Regions from separate parts of the Burkholderia cenocepacia genome, predicted to be linked through region 1. Evidence: riboswitches for the same ligand, from Rfam matches in the RefSeq annotation. Region 1 holds a riboswitch; each other region holds the start of a gene.
What was found. A riboswitch is a leader RNA that binds a small molecule or an ion and turns the genes downstream of it on or off. The one in region 1 is predicted to bind cobalamin.

Region 1 (5,016 bases):
GGCGGGAATGGGGTGGGAGTCGTCATCGAGGAGCCGGGTCGTGGGCGCGGCTGGCGCCGCGCATCGAAAAAATCGGAACAGGAAAGGTCATTGTCGCGCAGGCCATGCCGGCAGCAGCGCATCGCGGCCATTCTCGCGGATCAGCACGAGCGGATAGCCGAACGCGTCGCTCGCGCGCTCGGGCGTCAATACATCGTGCACGAGGCCGGCCGACGCATGGCCACGGCCGTCGAGCAATAGCGCATGTGTCGCGAAGCGCCGCGCGAGATTCAGGTCGTGACACGAAAACAATATCGTGCGCGGGGCTGCCGCGAGCCAGGCGGCCAGCGCAGTGAGGCAATCGATCTGGTGATGCAGGTCGAGATGCGCGAGCGGTTCGTCGAGCAGCATCAGCGGTGCATCCTGACACAGCGTCGCGGCCAGCGCGACTCGCTGCCGCTCGCCGCCCGACAGCGACATCACGTCGCGCGACGCGAGCGGGCTCAGGTCGAACGTCGCGAGCGCAGCGCGCGCGGCCGCGCGGTCGTCGTCGCGCTCCCAGCCCCAGCCGCCGAGATACGGAAAGCGGTTGAGCAGCACCGTGTCGAACACGGTCGCGCTGAACGCATCGTGCAATTGCTGCGGCATCAGCGCGCGGCGCCGCGCGAGTGGCTCGGGGCGCCACGCGGCAAGCGGCCGGCCGTCGATCTCGACGTGTCCGCCGGCCGGCGGCTGCAATCCCGCGAGCGTGGCGAGCAGCGTCGTCTTGCCCGCACCGTTCGGCCCGGCGACGCACCAGATCTCGCCAGGGCCGAACGCCTGCGTGAAGCGGTCGAGCAACGTGCGCGCGCCGGCCTTCAGCGTCAGGTCGACGGCCCTGTAGTGCAGGTCGCCGGCGGCGGCGTTCAGTGCGGGGCCCGTCATCGCATCGGCCTCCTCAGCAACATCCACAGGAACACCGGCACGCCGATCAACGCGGTCATCACGCCGACCGGCAATTGCGCGGGTGCGATCGCGGTACGCGCGAGGAGGTCGGCCGCCATCACGCCGCCGCCGCCCGCGAGCATCGCGGCCGGCAGCAGCATCCGCTGGTCGTTGCCGAACGCGAGCCGCAATGCATGCGGCACGACGAGGCCGACGAAGCCGATCGTGCCAGCCGTCGTCACCGCGGCCGCGGCGGCCAGCGACGCGACGAGATAGATCCGCACGCGCAACCGCGCGACCGGCACGCCGAGCGCGAGCGCGGTCGCATCGCCGCGCAGCAGCACGTTCAGTTGCGGCGCGACCGGCAGCGCGACGCCTGCGCTCAGCAGCAGCGCGCCCCACGCGAACCACGGCGCCGTCGCGCCGTTCAGGTCGCCCGTCAGCCAGAAGATGATGCCGCGCAGCCGCGCGTCGGGCGCGAGTGACAGCAACAGCGTGACGAACGCGCCCCACCCCGCCGCGATCACGACGCCGGTGAGCAGCAGCCGCGGCGACGCGTCGCGCGATTCGCCCCGCCACAGCTCGCGCCGCGCGAGACCGAGCACCAGCGCGACCGATACGAGCGAACCGGCGAACGCGGATGCGTCGACGAGCCACCATGCGCCGCCCGCGATCATCGCGACGAGCGCGAAGCCGGCCGCGCCGCCGGACACGCCCAGCACGTACGGCTCCGCGAGCGGATTGCGCAGCAGCACCTGCAACAACGCGCCGGCCAGCGCGAGCAGCGCGCCGCACGCGAAACCCGCGAGCGCGCGCGGCAGGCGCAGCGTCCGGACGATGTCGGCAAACAGGGTGTCGCCGCCGTGCGGCACGAGGGATGCGAGCGCCTGCCACGGCGACATCGGCACGCTGCCGATCGACAGCGACGCGACGAACAGCAGCGAGACCAACGCGGCCAGCGCGGCCCAGATGACGGTGGCGCGTGCGGCGCTCATGCCGCGCACGGCCGCGCGCACGACGCGCGGCGCATCCGCTTGCGGCAGCCGGCCGGGCGCGACAGGGGCGCGGGGCGGACGATTGGGGTCGGCATCGAAGAACGTTCCGTGAAACATTGCGCGCCCTGCTTCCCCGCAGGTCGCGCGTCATGAAGCCCGTGCGGGCTCCCCGTCTCGGCCGGTATCCGGGCTGGCGGCGGACCGGCTCGCCTTCCCGCGCGATGACGCGCAGTGGCCCGCGCCCGCATGCGACCTGCACGCGAAACGCACCCGAGCCGGCCTGCGTCACACGACGCAGCCGCTTACCGTTGCGGGGGCAGCGCAGGTTGGCACGCTCGCGGAGCCGCACCCTGCTTCCCGTTTAACCGCGCGTCCTGCGCGCGAGCACCGAGGCGGCGCCAGTTTAGGAGGCGGTCGCGCGAGCGTCAAGGAAGCGTCCGGAGCGGCGCGGGACACGCCTATTCGCGGCAAGAAGCCGGGGTGTTACGACTGGAAACGTTACAGATGTCGGATTGCGCGTTATTCCGCGCTAAAATGCTGGGTCTTTAGAGGACGCAGCAAATGCTCAACGAACTCGAAACCCTATCTCAAAATATTGGCCGTCTGATTTCGCTGAACAAGCGCTATCACTCGGAACGGCTCGCGCTCGAGGAGCAGGTCGCGCAATTGCGCGCGGAAGCGGACACGGTCCGCGCGGAACTCGCGCAGCTGCGCGACGAACGCAATGCGCTCGCGGCCGAGCGCGACACACTGTCGGCGAAGATCGACGACGCCCAGGTGAAACTGAACGCGATTCTCGAAAAGCTGCCGCGCTCGAAGAGCGCGGAGCAAGCCGACAACCAGCTCGACCTGCTCGATGCGCAGGCGCGCACGGATGGCGATGACGCGGCCAGCCACGGAGAACATGCATGAGCACCAAGCAGATCGAAGTCTCGATTCTCGGTCAGCCCTATCGACTCGCCTGTTCGGCCGAGACCGAAGCGGCGCTGCTCGAAGCGGTCGCGCGCGTCGACGCCGAGATGTCGAAAATCCGCTCGAACAGCTCGGTGCGCGGCACCGACCGCATCGCGGTGATGGCGGCGCTGTCGCTTGCATCGGAATTGCTGCGACTGCAAACGAGCGTGCGGCACGGTGAAGCATTTCCGGCCGAGGAAATCCGTCGTACAATGCACCAGATGAACGAACAGCTCGGCGCGGTGCTCGCACAGCACGAGACGCAGTAACGTTTCAAACGATACGTCGATTCCGCTTGATCTCGACGATCAACGGTGGTCAAATTGGCGCATCGAATCACAGTTCAGTCAGCTTCCCTGCCTGGTTCGCCAAGGTCATATATTCCTTGAACCAATGCCATGTGCACGGTTGCGGAAATTTGTAGCACGGGCGCGCGCGTCACTCTGTCTGATGTACCCGAAGTGCTGCTAACTGCGACCAATTCTGAACCTCAGGTTCAGGATGCCGGCCTAGCGGCCAAGGCGGGGGCCTATCCAACGGCATCGGGAAAGTCCCGGTGCCGTTTTCTTTTGTAGCGGCCTTTTTCTGCGTCGATCACGACCATGCAATACTGGCTGATGAAGTCCGAACCGGACGAAGCGAGCATCGACGATCTCGCCAACGCACCGCAGCGCTCGCTGCCGTGGACCGGCGTGCGCAACTATCAGGCGCGCAATTTCATGCGCGACACGATGAAGATCGGCGACGGCGTGCTGTTCTATCACTCCAGCTGCCCCGAGCCGGGCATCGCGGGCCTCGCCGAAGTATCGTCGACGCCCTACCCCGATCCCACGCAGTTCGATCCGAAAAGCCCCTATTACGACCCGAAATCGACGCAGGAAGCGCCACGCTGGCTGCTCGTCGACGTGCGCTTCGTGAAGAAGTCGCCGCTCGTGCCGCTCGCCGCGCTGCGCGAGCACGACGAGCTCGCCGACATGCGCGTGCTCGCGCGCGGCAACCGGCTGTCGATCACGCCCGTCACGCGGGCGGAATGGCGATTCATCACCGAAAAGTTGATGAAGTAGGCGCGCGCCAAACGTCAAATCCGGTCAGTACGCGTTGCCGCAACGGAACTCGCGGAGCATTCGCGCAGCCTAAGCAACCGCTGTCGGCCAATCGGGCCGGCTGTCGTTTTTTCGTCGCGCGGTACGCCCGCGTCGCGCACGCGTGATCCGCGTGCGCGCCCTCGCACAAGGAGTCCAACAATGACCAAGAAATCCGCACTCGCGCTGTCGCTCGCCCTCGCCGCCGCCGTTCCCGTCGCGCTGACGCTCGCATCGCCCGCCGCGCACGCGCAGGCGGCGAACCCGCACTTTCCGGAGCCGGCGGGCGTGCTGTCGCTGTCGTCGCAGGCCAGTGCCGACGTGCCGCAGGACATCATCCACATCACGCTGTTCTACGAGCAGCAGGCCAAGGACCCGGGCAGCCTCACCGCGCAGTTGAACCAGCGCGCGGACGCGGCGCTGTCGCAGGCGAAGGGCGTGTCGGGCGTCACCGCGCACACGGGCGCGTTCTCCGTGTATCCGAGCACCGATCGCGACGGCAAGATCTCCGCATGGCGCGGCCGCACCGAGGTCGCGCTCGAGTCGCGCGATTTCGCCGCGGCGTCGAAGCTGGCGGGCCAGTTGTCGAACCTGATGCAGGTCGCAAACGTCGAATTCTCGCTGTCGCCGGAAGCGCAGCGCACGGCCGAGCAGAAGCTCACGACCGAGGCGATCAAGTCGTTCCGCGCCCGCGCGGACGAAGCCGCGAAGGCGTTCGGCTACAGCAGCTACACGATCCGCGACGTGAACGTCGGCAGCGGCCGCAACGTGCAGCCGTACACGCGCATGATGGCGATGGCCGCGGCGCCGATGGACAGCGCGAAGATGAGCGCGCCGATCGCGGTCGAAGGCGGCAAGGCCACCGTATCGGTCACCGTCAACGGCTCGGTGCAGATGAAGTAACGCGCATCGCGCAGTCGTCGGAAACGAAAAACGCCGGCCCGAGGGCCGGCGTTTTCATGTGCATCGGGGTGACCGCTGCGCGCGCCAGGCGCGCGTGCATCGATACTGCGTCATGCGGCCACCTCATGCAGCCACCTCATGTAGCCATTTCAAGCAGCCGCATTCACATTCGCCGCGCG
Region 2 (5,016 bases), 870 kb from region 1:
CGCCGAGGAGTTTCCACGCTCGCCCGAGGTCGACGCGATCCTGCGCGAAGATCGCGTAGTCGCTGACGCGGTGGCGGTTCATCGCGTACGGGCGCGGCGTCGAGCCGACCAAGGCGAAGCGATCCGGCCCGGTCACCGGAATCGGCGCCGCGTCGGCCTGCCAGAGCGTCGGCGTGCGTTTCTGCCAGCCGTATTCGATGCCGAACAGCAGGTGATGCAGCGCCGGACCGGTCGCGACCTTGCCGCCCAGTTCGACACCGGTCTGCACGTTGAGATGCGTCATGTCCTGCAGGTAGCGCGCCCGCTGCACGCGCCGGTAGTCGCGCGGCTTCGCGACGTAGCTTTGCGTGACGTAGGTATTGTCGAAGGTGCTGCGTAAATTCAGCACCCCGAGCGTATGGCGCAATTCCCAGTCGCCGTCGAGCGCGTGCGTGAAGACCGAGCGCCAGTTCATGTTCTCGTCGCGGATCGTGTCGCGGCCCGCCGCGCCGAAGAAGGTCGCGCGTGGCGCGGACGGCAGCGAGAACGCGAACGGCTTGCCGGCCGCGTCGACCGCGGCGACCGGCGCCGGCATGCCGCGATCGGGCACGCGCCGGTACGCGTCGTATTCGAACTGCAGCAGCCAGCTTCGCCGCGCGTCCCGCCATTTGATTGACGGCGCGACGTACTGGCGCGTGCCGTCGACGTGGTCGCGGAAGCTGCCTGCGTGTTCGCGTCCGGCATTGAACCGCACGCTCCATGCGCTCGACAGCATGCGGTTGAGATCGACCGACGCGCCGAGCCGTCCATAGCTGCCGGTCGCTGCCGACACATGCCCGAAGTTTTCCGGCAACGGCTGCTTGGTGATCCGGTTGATGACGCCGCCGCCGCTGCCGCGCCCGTACAGCGCGGCAGCCGGCCCCTTCAGCACTTCGACGCGTTCGATGTTGCCGAGACTGCGCACGTATTGCGCATCGTCGCGCATGCCGTCGAGCAGCAGGTCGCCCGCGGCGGAAAAGCCGCGAATGCGGAACGCATCGAAGCGCGTGTCCGACGTATTGGACACACCGGGCACGCCGGCCAACGCGTCGGCCAGCGTGCGGCCGCCATAGGACAGCGTTTCCTCTACCGGGACGCTGTCGATGGTTTGCGGTACGTCGCGCGGATCGCTCGCGGTGCGCGTCGCCGTACTCACGCTCTCGACGCGCGGATCGTTCGGATGACGGCGGCTGCGTACTTCGACCGCGGGCAGTTCGTCGTCGAACTCGGCCGCCGGGGCAGGGAAGGAGGCAACGCCGGCGATCGAGCACAGCGACAGGGCCAGCACAGGAAAGCGTCGCCCGGATATCTGTCGTTTCGACATGGAAATTTGAGGATGACTGAGTGATTGCCTCACATGGCCGTTGCGCGGTTGTTTGCGTTATCGAGCGAAGTTTATCTCGCCAAGTTGAAAACGACAATCATTCGCGTTCATCGCCGGCCGCTCGCCTTGACGCTCCCGGCCCTGCCGCCTACACTCGCACGCGTTTTGGTGCTCGCGCGCGCCGCTCCGGCGTGCGCAGTTAAACGGGAAACAGGGAGCCCGCCTGCGCCGCAGTCGAGCCAACCTGTGCTGCCCCCGCAACGGTAAGCGAACGCGTCGCGCGCAAGCGCCACGCACCGCCGCTTCGCCGCATGCCACGCGCATGCGGACGACCGCCACTGGATGCCGCGCGTATCCGGGAAGGCGAAGCGGCGTGTTCGTCAGCCCGGATACCGGCCTAAACGTTGGGGTTCAGCGCCGCGGGGAGGCGGCGCATCGTCCACGGCCGCAGCCGGCCCGACGCCCGGTGTTTCCTGCTGTCTCCTCCGATCTGCCTCCGCGCGAACGCGCCCGGGCCGGCACGGCGAACGGCGCGGCACGGGCGGGGCACGCCGCAGCCGTGTTGGCATTCACAATGTCGACCGTTCGCAAGGAAGCACCATGTCCGATTTGTTGTTCCGCCCGCCGTGCGGCAGTCCGCGCGGATCACGCGGCGAGCTTCCCGCGTACCGCCCGCTGAATTGCCGCGCCGCCGCCGACGCGACGATCCCGTCCTGATTTCCTCTTCGACACCGGACCTACCATGACCCTACGCAAGCTTCCCGTCACGATCGTCACGGGCTTTCTCGGCAGCGGCAAGACGACGCTGATGCGCCACATCCTGCAGCACGCCGAAGGCCGCCGCATCGCGGTGATCGTCAACGAATTCGGCGAGCTCGGCATCGACGGCGAAATCCTCAAGGGCTGCGGCATCGGTTGCGACGATGCCGACGGCGCGCAGGGCGAAGCATCGGGCCAACTGTACGAACTCGCGAACGGCTGCCTGTGCTGCACCGTGCAGGAAGAGTTCTATCCGGTGATGGAGGCGCTCGTCGAGCGCCGCGCGGACATCGACCACGTGCTGATCGAGACGTCGGGCCTCGCGCTGCCGAAGCCGCTCGTGCAGGCGTTCAACTGGCCGACGATCCGCAACAGCTTCACGGTCGACGCGGTCGTGACCGTCGTCGACGGGCCGGCCGCCGCGAGCGGCCAGTTCGCGGAAAACCCGCAGGCCGTCGACGCGCAGCGCCGCGCCGATTCGAACCTCGATCACGAATCGCCGCTGCACGAACTGTTCGCCGATCAACTGTCGTCCGCCGATCTCGTGATCGTGAACAAGGCCGACCTCGTCGGTGACGCCGAGTTCGCGCGGATCGAAACCGCGATCCGCGAAGAAATCCCGCCGCAGGTGAAGATCGTGCGCGCGACGCGCGGCGAACTCGACCTCGCGCTGCTGCTCGGGCTGGAATCGGCATCGGAGGAAACGATCCACCTGCGTCACGACCATCACGGCTCGGCCGACGACGGCGATCACGATCACCATCACGACGATTTCGACTCGGTGGTGGTATCGGGCGACGCGGGCACGCGCGAAGCGACGATCGCCGCGCTGCAGTGCGTGGTCGAAGCGCACACGATCTATCGCGCGAAAGGCTTCGCCGCGCTGCCCGGCGCGCCGATGCGGCTCGTGATCCAGGGTGTCGGCCGCCGCTTCGACAGCTATTTCGACCGCCGCTGGCAGGACGGCGAAACGCGCGCGAGCCGCTTCGTGCTGATCGGCGAAGATCTCGACGCGGCCGCGCTGCAACGTGCGTTCGACGCCGCGTGCGCGGCCGAGCCGCAACAGGCGTAACGCACGATGCATCTGCTGCGCACCACGCCGGGCGGCTTCGTCGACGATACGCAGGGCGTCGTCCGGATCGACCAGCAGCCGGCCGACATCGTGATCCTGAGTTCGGCCGACACGACGCTGTCGCTGCTCGCGAGCGTCGTGCCGCACTTGCCCGCCGGGTTCCCGAGCGTGCGGCTCGCGAACGTCACGTTCCTGCGGCAGCCGGCGTCGGTCGATTTCTACGTCGACGACGTGCTGCGCCACGCGAAGACGGTCGTGATCGATCATCTCGGCGGCGAAGCGTACTGGCCGTACGGGATCGAGCAGGCCGTGTCGCTCGCATCGAAGCGCGGGCAGCAGCTCGCGATGTTCTCGGGCGACCTGCAGGAAGACCCGAATCTCGTCGCGAAAAGCACGGTCAAGCCCGAGCTGTGCCGACTGTGGTGGCGCTACCTGCGCGAAGGCGGCGTGCACAACGCCGACGCGCTGCTGCGCAGCATCGCGTTTCACACGTTCGGCTTCGGCGACGAACCCGAACCGCCGCGCCCGCTGCCGGCCGCCGCGCTGTATCACCCGGCGCGCGACCGCGCGAGCGTCGACGACTGGCGACCGCGCTGGACGCCCGGCGCGCCGGTCGTCGCGATCCTGTTCTATCGCGCGCACTGGCAGGCCGCGAACACGGCCGTGTTCGACGCGCTGGCCGACGCACTGATCGACGAAGGGCTGAACCCGCTCCCGATCGCGGTGACGTCGCTGAAGGATGCGGTGAGCCGCGAGGTCATCACGCAGCTCTGCGATACGCACGGCGTCGCGCTCGTGCTGAATACCACCGCGTTCGCGGCCGGCGCGATCGACAGCCCCGAGCACGACGTGCTCGCGGGCGACGCGCCGGTGCTGCAGGTGATCCTGTCCGGCGGCAATCGCGATGCGTGGGTGGCCGACAACCAGGGCCTGCACGCACGCGACATCGCGATGCATATCGCGCTGCCCGAAGTCGACGGGCGCATCGTCACGCGCGCGGTGAGCTTCAAGGGGCTCGCGTATCGCTGCCCGCATACCGAGGTCGACGTCGTGCGCTACCAGCCGGATGCGGAGCGGATCGCGTTCGTCGCGGCGCTCGCGCGCGGCTGGTGCCGGCTGCGTACGCTGGACAACACCGACAAGCGCATCGCGCTGGTTCTCGCCAACTATCCGCAAAGCGAAGGGCGGATCGGCAACGGCGTCGGGCTCGACACGCCGGCCTCCGCGCTGTGCGTGCTCGCGGCGCTGCGCGACGCTGGCTACACGGTGGCCGACCTGCCGCCCGACGGCGACGCGCTGATCGCGCGACTCACCGAAGGCGTGACCAACGATCCCGCCGTGCGCATGCTGCGTCCCGCGTTTCAGAGTTACGCGCTGGCCGACTACGTCGCGCGTTTCGCGCGGCTGCCGGCGGCCGTACGCGACGCGCTGAACGCACGCTGGGGGCCGCCCGAAGCGGACCCGACGCTGCGGCAACGGCGTTTCACGATCGCCGGCTGGCGCGCGGGCAACGTGTTCGTCGGCATCCAGCCGTCGCGTTCGCGCGGCGAGAACGACTACGCGAGCTACCACGATGCCGACCTCGTGCCGCCGCACGCGTATCTCGCGTTCTATTTCTGGCTGCGCGATGCGTATCGCGTCGACGCGGTCATCCATCTTGGCAAGCACGGCAATCTCGAGTGGCTGCCGGGCAAGAGCGTCGCGCTGTCCGACGCGTGCTGGCCCGACCTGACGCTCGGGCCGCTGCCGCACCTGTATCCGTTCATCGTCAACGATCCGGGCGAGGGCAGCCAGGCGAAGCGCCGCGCGCAAGCCGTAATCGTCGATCACCTGATGCCGCCGC
Region 3 (5,016 bases), on a different replicon from region 1:
GGTACGAGCGGCGGCGGCTCGCCGCTGGGCGGTCTCGCCAATCCGCTCGCGCCGGTGACGTCGCTGGTGGGCGGCCTGCTCGGCGGTGCGATCGGCAAATAGCCGGCCCGTACCGATCGTCATGCGAGGGGAACGCGATGCATGACGGGGGCCGGCGACCATCGGTCGTCGCCGGTTCGGCCGGTCGCGTCGGACGGTCCCGAAACCGCGGCCCGCTACCGACGCGTGTCGCCGGGCTTCGACGACGGCCGCGCCATCCCGCGCGCCGGCAACGGCGTCGACATCACGATCGACGTGCGCGTCTCGCCGTACAGGTTGACCCGTTCGATCAGTTGTTCGAGATGGGCCATGCTGACGGCGACGAACCGCATCACGTACGAATCCGCGCCCGTCACGTGATGGCATTCGACGACTTCGGGAATCGTCTCCAGCAGCTTGAGGAACTTCGCTTTCGCCGGTTGCGGCACCGTGATGCCGATCAGCGCGCTCACCGGATAGCCGGCCGCGGACGGATTGATCCGGGCGGTGTAGCCGTCGATCACACCGGCCGCTTCAAGACGCTTCACGCGCTCCGTCACCGCCGGCACCGACAGGTGAACCTGGCGCGCGAGCTCCGTATAGCTGATGCGCCCGTTGTCCTGCAACAGCGCCAGCACCTTCCAGTCCAGATCGTCCATTGCGGTTGGAGTTTTTAAGGGAGAGCCGCCATTTTTCCTTAAAAACCGCATTCAGCGGGGGCCGGACTTTCCCTACGATGCCTGTTCGAGCCACTGGATGTTGCAAGGAGCAGGCGATGTTGTTCATCAAATCCGTCGTGATGGGGCTGTCGATCGCGGTGCCGGTCGGCCCGATCGGCATGCTGTGCATTCAGCGCAGCCTGAGCCGCGGCTTCCAGGCGGGCTTCGCGACGGGCATCGGCGCAGCGTGCGCCGATGCGATTTACGGCCTGCTCGGCGCGCTGGGCGTCGCGGGCATCGTCACCGCGTTCCCGATGCTGACCGTCGGCCTGAAAATCGGCGGCGGCGCGTTTCTCGTCTGGCTCGCATGGACCATCGCACGCCAGGCGCCGGCCGCGCCGGCGGGGCAACGCGACCTGCCGCGGTCGACCGTCCTGCGCGATTTCCTGACGACGTTCGGCCTCACGCTGTCGAACCCGATGACGATCGTGTCGTTCGTCGGGATCTTTGCGGCGCTCGGCCCGTTGCCAGGGGCGCGGGAAGGCGCGATGTGGGCGACCGTCGCGTGGATGGTGGCCGGCGTGTTCATCGGTTCGGCCATGTGGTGGCTGTGCCTGAGCAGCGCGAGCGCCGCGCTGCGCACGAAGCTGTCGTTCGCGTTCATGCACGGGCTGTCGCGTGTGTCGGCGGCCGTCGTCGCGGTATTCGGCGCGATCCAGCTGGTCGCGGGCGTGCGCGGGCTGATCTAGGCGCGCGTGCCGGTGGGGTTCCTTGCGCCGATGTGCGTGGCCATCAGAACGTATAGCTGACCTTGCCGAACGCGGTGCGCCCGAGCGTGTTGTAGCCGTACGCGGTCATGTATTGCCGGTCGAACAGGTTCGACAGCGACGCCGACACGGTCAGGTGCGCATTGATCCGGTACGACGCGCGCAGGCTCACCGTCAGGTACGACGCCAGATACTGCCGGTTGGCCGGATCGTCGAACGTCGAGCCGCCGTACAGCAGCGACGCGCCCGTGCTGAGCGCGTGCAGCTTCAGTTCGTCCCACGTGTGGTCGACGTTCAGGCTGACCGTCTGGCGCGGCCGGCGGCTGAGCCAGGTCTGGTTGGTTTCGTCCTGCGGATTCAGGATGCCGACCGCGACGCTCACCGGCGTCGAACGGCCGATCGTCCCCTTGTACGACAGGTCGATGCCGCGAATGTGCGAACGGCCGATGTTCATCGGCGAGAACGTCGCCGGGTTGTACGCGATCAGGTTGTTGACGCGCGTGTCGTAGATCGCCGCGGTGAACATGCCGTACGCCGTGTTCGCGTCGAGCGCGGCCTCGACCGACGTGCTGCGTTCCGGGCTGAGGTTCGGATTGCCGTAGCCGGGGTAGTACAGGTCGTTGAAGGTCGGCAGGCGGAACGCATTGCCGTACGACACGCGCGCCGTGTAGACCGGCGTGATCGCCCACGACAGCGCGGCGTTGCCGGTGTTCACCGCTTGCCCGGCGATGATCTCGTGACGGCCGGCCACGAACATCGTCACGCGGCCGAACGTCGCCGACTGGTGCAGCGAGAACGCGGAATCGTTGCGCGTCGGCACGCCGCCGGGAATGTCGACCGGCAGGAACGCCTGCTCGCGCGTGAAGTCGTACGCGAGCTTCGATTCGCCCGACAGCGGCAGGCCGAACAGGTGAAACCCGTGCTCCTGATGGGTCAGCGACGTCGACGTGCTGATGCGCTGCGAATTGATCTGGTCCGTCGCGAGCGCCGGGTTGTCCGCGTAGATGAACTGGCGGTCGTTCGCATAGCCGAACGACTGATCGAACTGCGTATCGGGCGTGATGTCGAGATGGAACGCGACGCCGGTCGTCAACTGGTGATCGAGCTCGCGATTCGCGTAGCCGCTGTTGTCGTAGGACAGATCGGAGCGGTGGTACAGCGCGAACGTCGAGATCGACCAGTTGTCGCGCGCATAGCCCAGCCGCGCATCGAGATCCTGCGCGTGATACGGATTGCGGCCGTCTTCGTGGCCGTAGAAGAACGGCCGCGTCGCATCGATGCCGGCCGTGTTGTAGTCGTGCAGCCCGAGCGAGTAGGTGAGCCCGCCGAGCGCGGCCAGCGGCCCCGTCGGCGGCACCGTGCCCGACGTGCGGAACTGCGTGTCGAACGTCTTGTTCGAGCCGCCGCCGAACGACACGGTGGTCCGGTTCGGCTGGTTGGCGGCGCGGCGCGTGAAGAGCTGCACGACGCCGCCCATCGCGTTGTTGCCGAACGACGCGGCGGCCGGCCCGGAGATCACTTCGACGCGCTCGAACGCTTCGGTCGGCAGGTCGGCCCACGGCGCGATGCCGGTGGTCGGCGAGCCGATCCGGATGCCGTCGATGAACACGGCGACCTGGCTCGCCGACGAGCCGCGGATGCTGACCGATGCGGACGAGCCGGGCCCGCCGTTCTGCGCGACGGTCACGCCCGGCAGCGTCGCAAGCGCCTGCGTGATGCTCGGGTCGGCGGGCGACAGCCGGTCGAGATCCTCGCGCGTGAGCACCTGCGTCGATGCATAGCGGCGGTCGAACGATTCGGGCAGATGCCGTGTGTCGGTCACGCTGATCGTCGGCAGGTCCGCGCCTGACGCAGGCGCGGCGGGCTGCGCCTGCGCCGTGTCGCCAGCCGCATGGGCGAGCGGGGAAAGCAGCGCGGTAGCGGCGGACGTGGCAAGCAGGTGACGAATATTCATGAGACAGCGGGACCAAGCGTGTGGCGTGTACGGCGATCGTGAGCCGAGGGCGGGCAAGGGGCGCATGCCGACGGCGTGTCGGTGCGACGCTTCCGGTCGGGAAGCGGATTCGGGAACGATGGACATCTGACGGATCCTGAGGTCGGGTCGTCCATGCAACGGGCGGCCGCCGGGGGCGGCGCCTGGCGCATCGGGACACCCCGCCCGGTGCGGCTGCTGGACCTCGGGTCGATGGCAGGTCTCCTGGCTCGCGGGTCGTCGTCCGTGCGGGCCTTCCCGGTTTCCCAGTGGCATGCGGTGGCACGGATTCGCCGCTCACAGTTGCGGGGGCAGCCGCAGCTTCGAGGCGTTGCCTCGCCTGCGTTCCCTTTTGATCCCGTCTCCGGGAACCATCAGCGCGCAAGGGTAATGGCGCGCCCTCCGGCGCGTCAATCGTGCGGCCGGGTGGGGATGTAAAAAAACGTCATTGTCCGGCGGCGGAGTGCCGGATTCGCTCGCGCTCTCCCGACGGTACAACGTTTCACGTCTGATGAAACCGGCGGGTCGAGCGCGTGACTTCGCGCCGGGCGCGACTGGCTGATTCCGCCACCGGGGACGATCGACAGCGCACGGCAGCGGCGCACCGACGATCTCCACGGCACCCGTGGTCCGTCGCTGCCGACGTTCGTTCTGAATGCCGCGGCGGCGCGTCGTTACATGTGCGTGCCGCCATGCGCGCGGCCGCCCGGGTCGCCGCCGCGATCGGGCGGCGTATTGTTCTGATCGATCTTCGCGAGCACGAAGCCGGCGGGCGGCAACGCGGCGGGCGAACGGTGCACTGCTTGCCCGGCTGCGGGGTGAGGCGCGGCGGCGGGAAAACCGGATGACGTCACATCCGGTTGAGCGAACGCCGGCAGGGAGGCGGCCGCGAGGGCGGCGGCGGCGATCGCGTGCGTATTCATGGCGACTCCTTCACGACTGAATTCAGGACGACGTAATCAGTCTAGGGCGCGAAACTAAACGCGCCGTGAAGGGGCGGCGGCACGCATGACAGGATCTTCATGCGCGCCGCGACGGTCAGGCGGGCGCCGACACCAGCGCGCAGAAGTTCTCGAGATCGACGTTGCCGCCGCTGATCACCACGCCGACGCGCTTGCCCTGCAGCGCATCCTTCATCCGCCGCACGGCGGCGAACGACAGGCAGCCGGTCGGCTCGACGACGATCTTCATCCGCGTGGCGAAGAAACGCATGGACTCGACCAGTTCCGCGTCCGTCGCGGTCAGGATGTCGTCGACGTCGCGGCGCAGGATCGGGAACGTCAGGTTGCCGAGGTGCTGCGTCTGCGCGCCGTCGGCGATCGTGCGCGGTGTGTCGATATGCACGATCGTGCCGGACCGGAACGATTGCTGGGCGTCGTTGCCGGCTTCCGGCTCGACGCCGTACAGCTTCGCGTGCGGCGACAGCGCGCGCGTGGCGAGCGCGGTGCCCGACAGCAACCCGCCGCCGCCGAGCGGCGTGAACACCGCGTCGAGCGGGCCGACTTCGTCGAACAGTTCCTTGGCCGCGGTGCCCTGGCCGGCGATCACGTCAGGGTGATCGTAGGGCGGAACCAGCGTGAGCCCATGCTTTTCCGCGAGA

Region 2: another riboswitch for cobalamin. It lies ahead of cobW (cobalamin biosynthesis protein CobW); the one in region 1 lies ahead of SY91_RS15440 (FecCD family ABC transporter permease).
Region 3: another riboswitch for cobalamin. It lies ahead of SY91_RS20765 (TonB-dependent receptor domain-containing protein); the one in region 1 lies ahead of SY91_RS15440 (FecCD family ABC transporter permease).

Annotation. Positions count from the first base shown of each region.
Region 1 covers NZ_CP060039.1:3,267,303-3,272,318, forward strand. Annotated here, with positions in the region: gene cobT (nicotinate-nucleotide--dimethylbenzimidazole phosphoribosyltransferase) at 1-26, opposite strand, end outside; gene SY91_RS15435 (ABC transporter ATP-binding protein) at 88-903, opposite strand; gene SY91_RS15440 (FecCD family ABC transporter permease) at 900-2,015, opposite strand; cobalamin riboswitch at 2,057-2,305, opposite strand; gene SY91_RS15445 (ATPase) at 2,460-2,810, shown strand; gene SY91_RS15450 (cell division protein ZapA) at 2,807-3,121, shown strand; RNA gene ssrS (6S RNA) at 3,203-3,384, shown strand; gene SY91_RS15460 (EVE domain-containing protein) at 3,455-3,916, shown strand; gene SY91_RS15465 (SIMPL domain-containing protein) at 4,097-4,837, shown strand; gene lgt (prolipoprotein diacylglyceryl transferase) at 4,987-5,016, opposite strand, start outside.
Region 2 covers NZ_CP060039.1:2,396,371-2,401,386, forward strand. Annotated here, with positions in the region: gene SY91_RS11420 (TonB-dependent siderophore receptor) at 1-1,342, opposite strand, end outside; cobalamin riboswitch at 1,492-1,758, shown strand; gene cobW (cobalamin biosynthesis protein CobW) at 2,085-3,173, shown strand; partial or broken gene cobN (cobaltochelatase subunit CobN) at 3,180-5,016, shown strand, end outside.
Region 3 covers NZ_CP060040.1:948,809-953,824, reverse strand. Annotated here, with positions in the region: gene SY91_RS20780 (collagen-like triple helix repeat-containing protein) at 1-102, shown strand, start outside; gene SY91_RS20775 (Lrp/AsnC family transcriptional regulator) at 216-677, opposite strand; gene SY91_RS20770 (LysE family translocator) at 794-1,426, shown strand; gene SY91_RS20765 (TonB-dependent receptor domain-containing protein) at 1,470-3,398, opposite strand; cobalamin riboswitch at 3,614-3,807, opposite strand; gene SY91_RS20760 (hypothetical protein) at 4,091-4,339, opposite strand; gene SY91_RS20755 (threo-3-hydroxy-L-aspartate ammonia-lyase) at 4,455-5,016, opposite strand, start outside.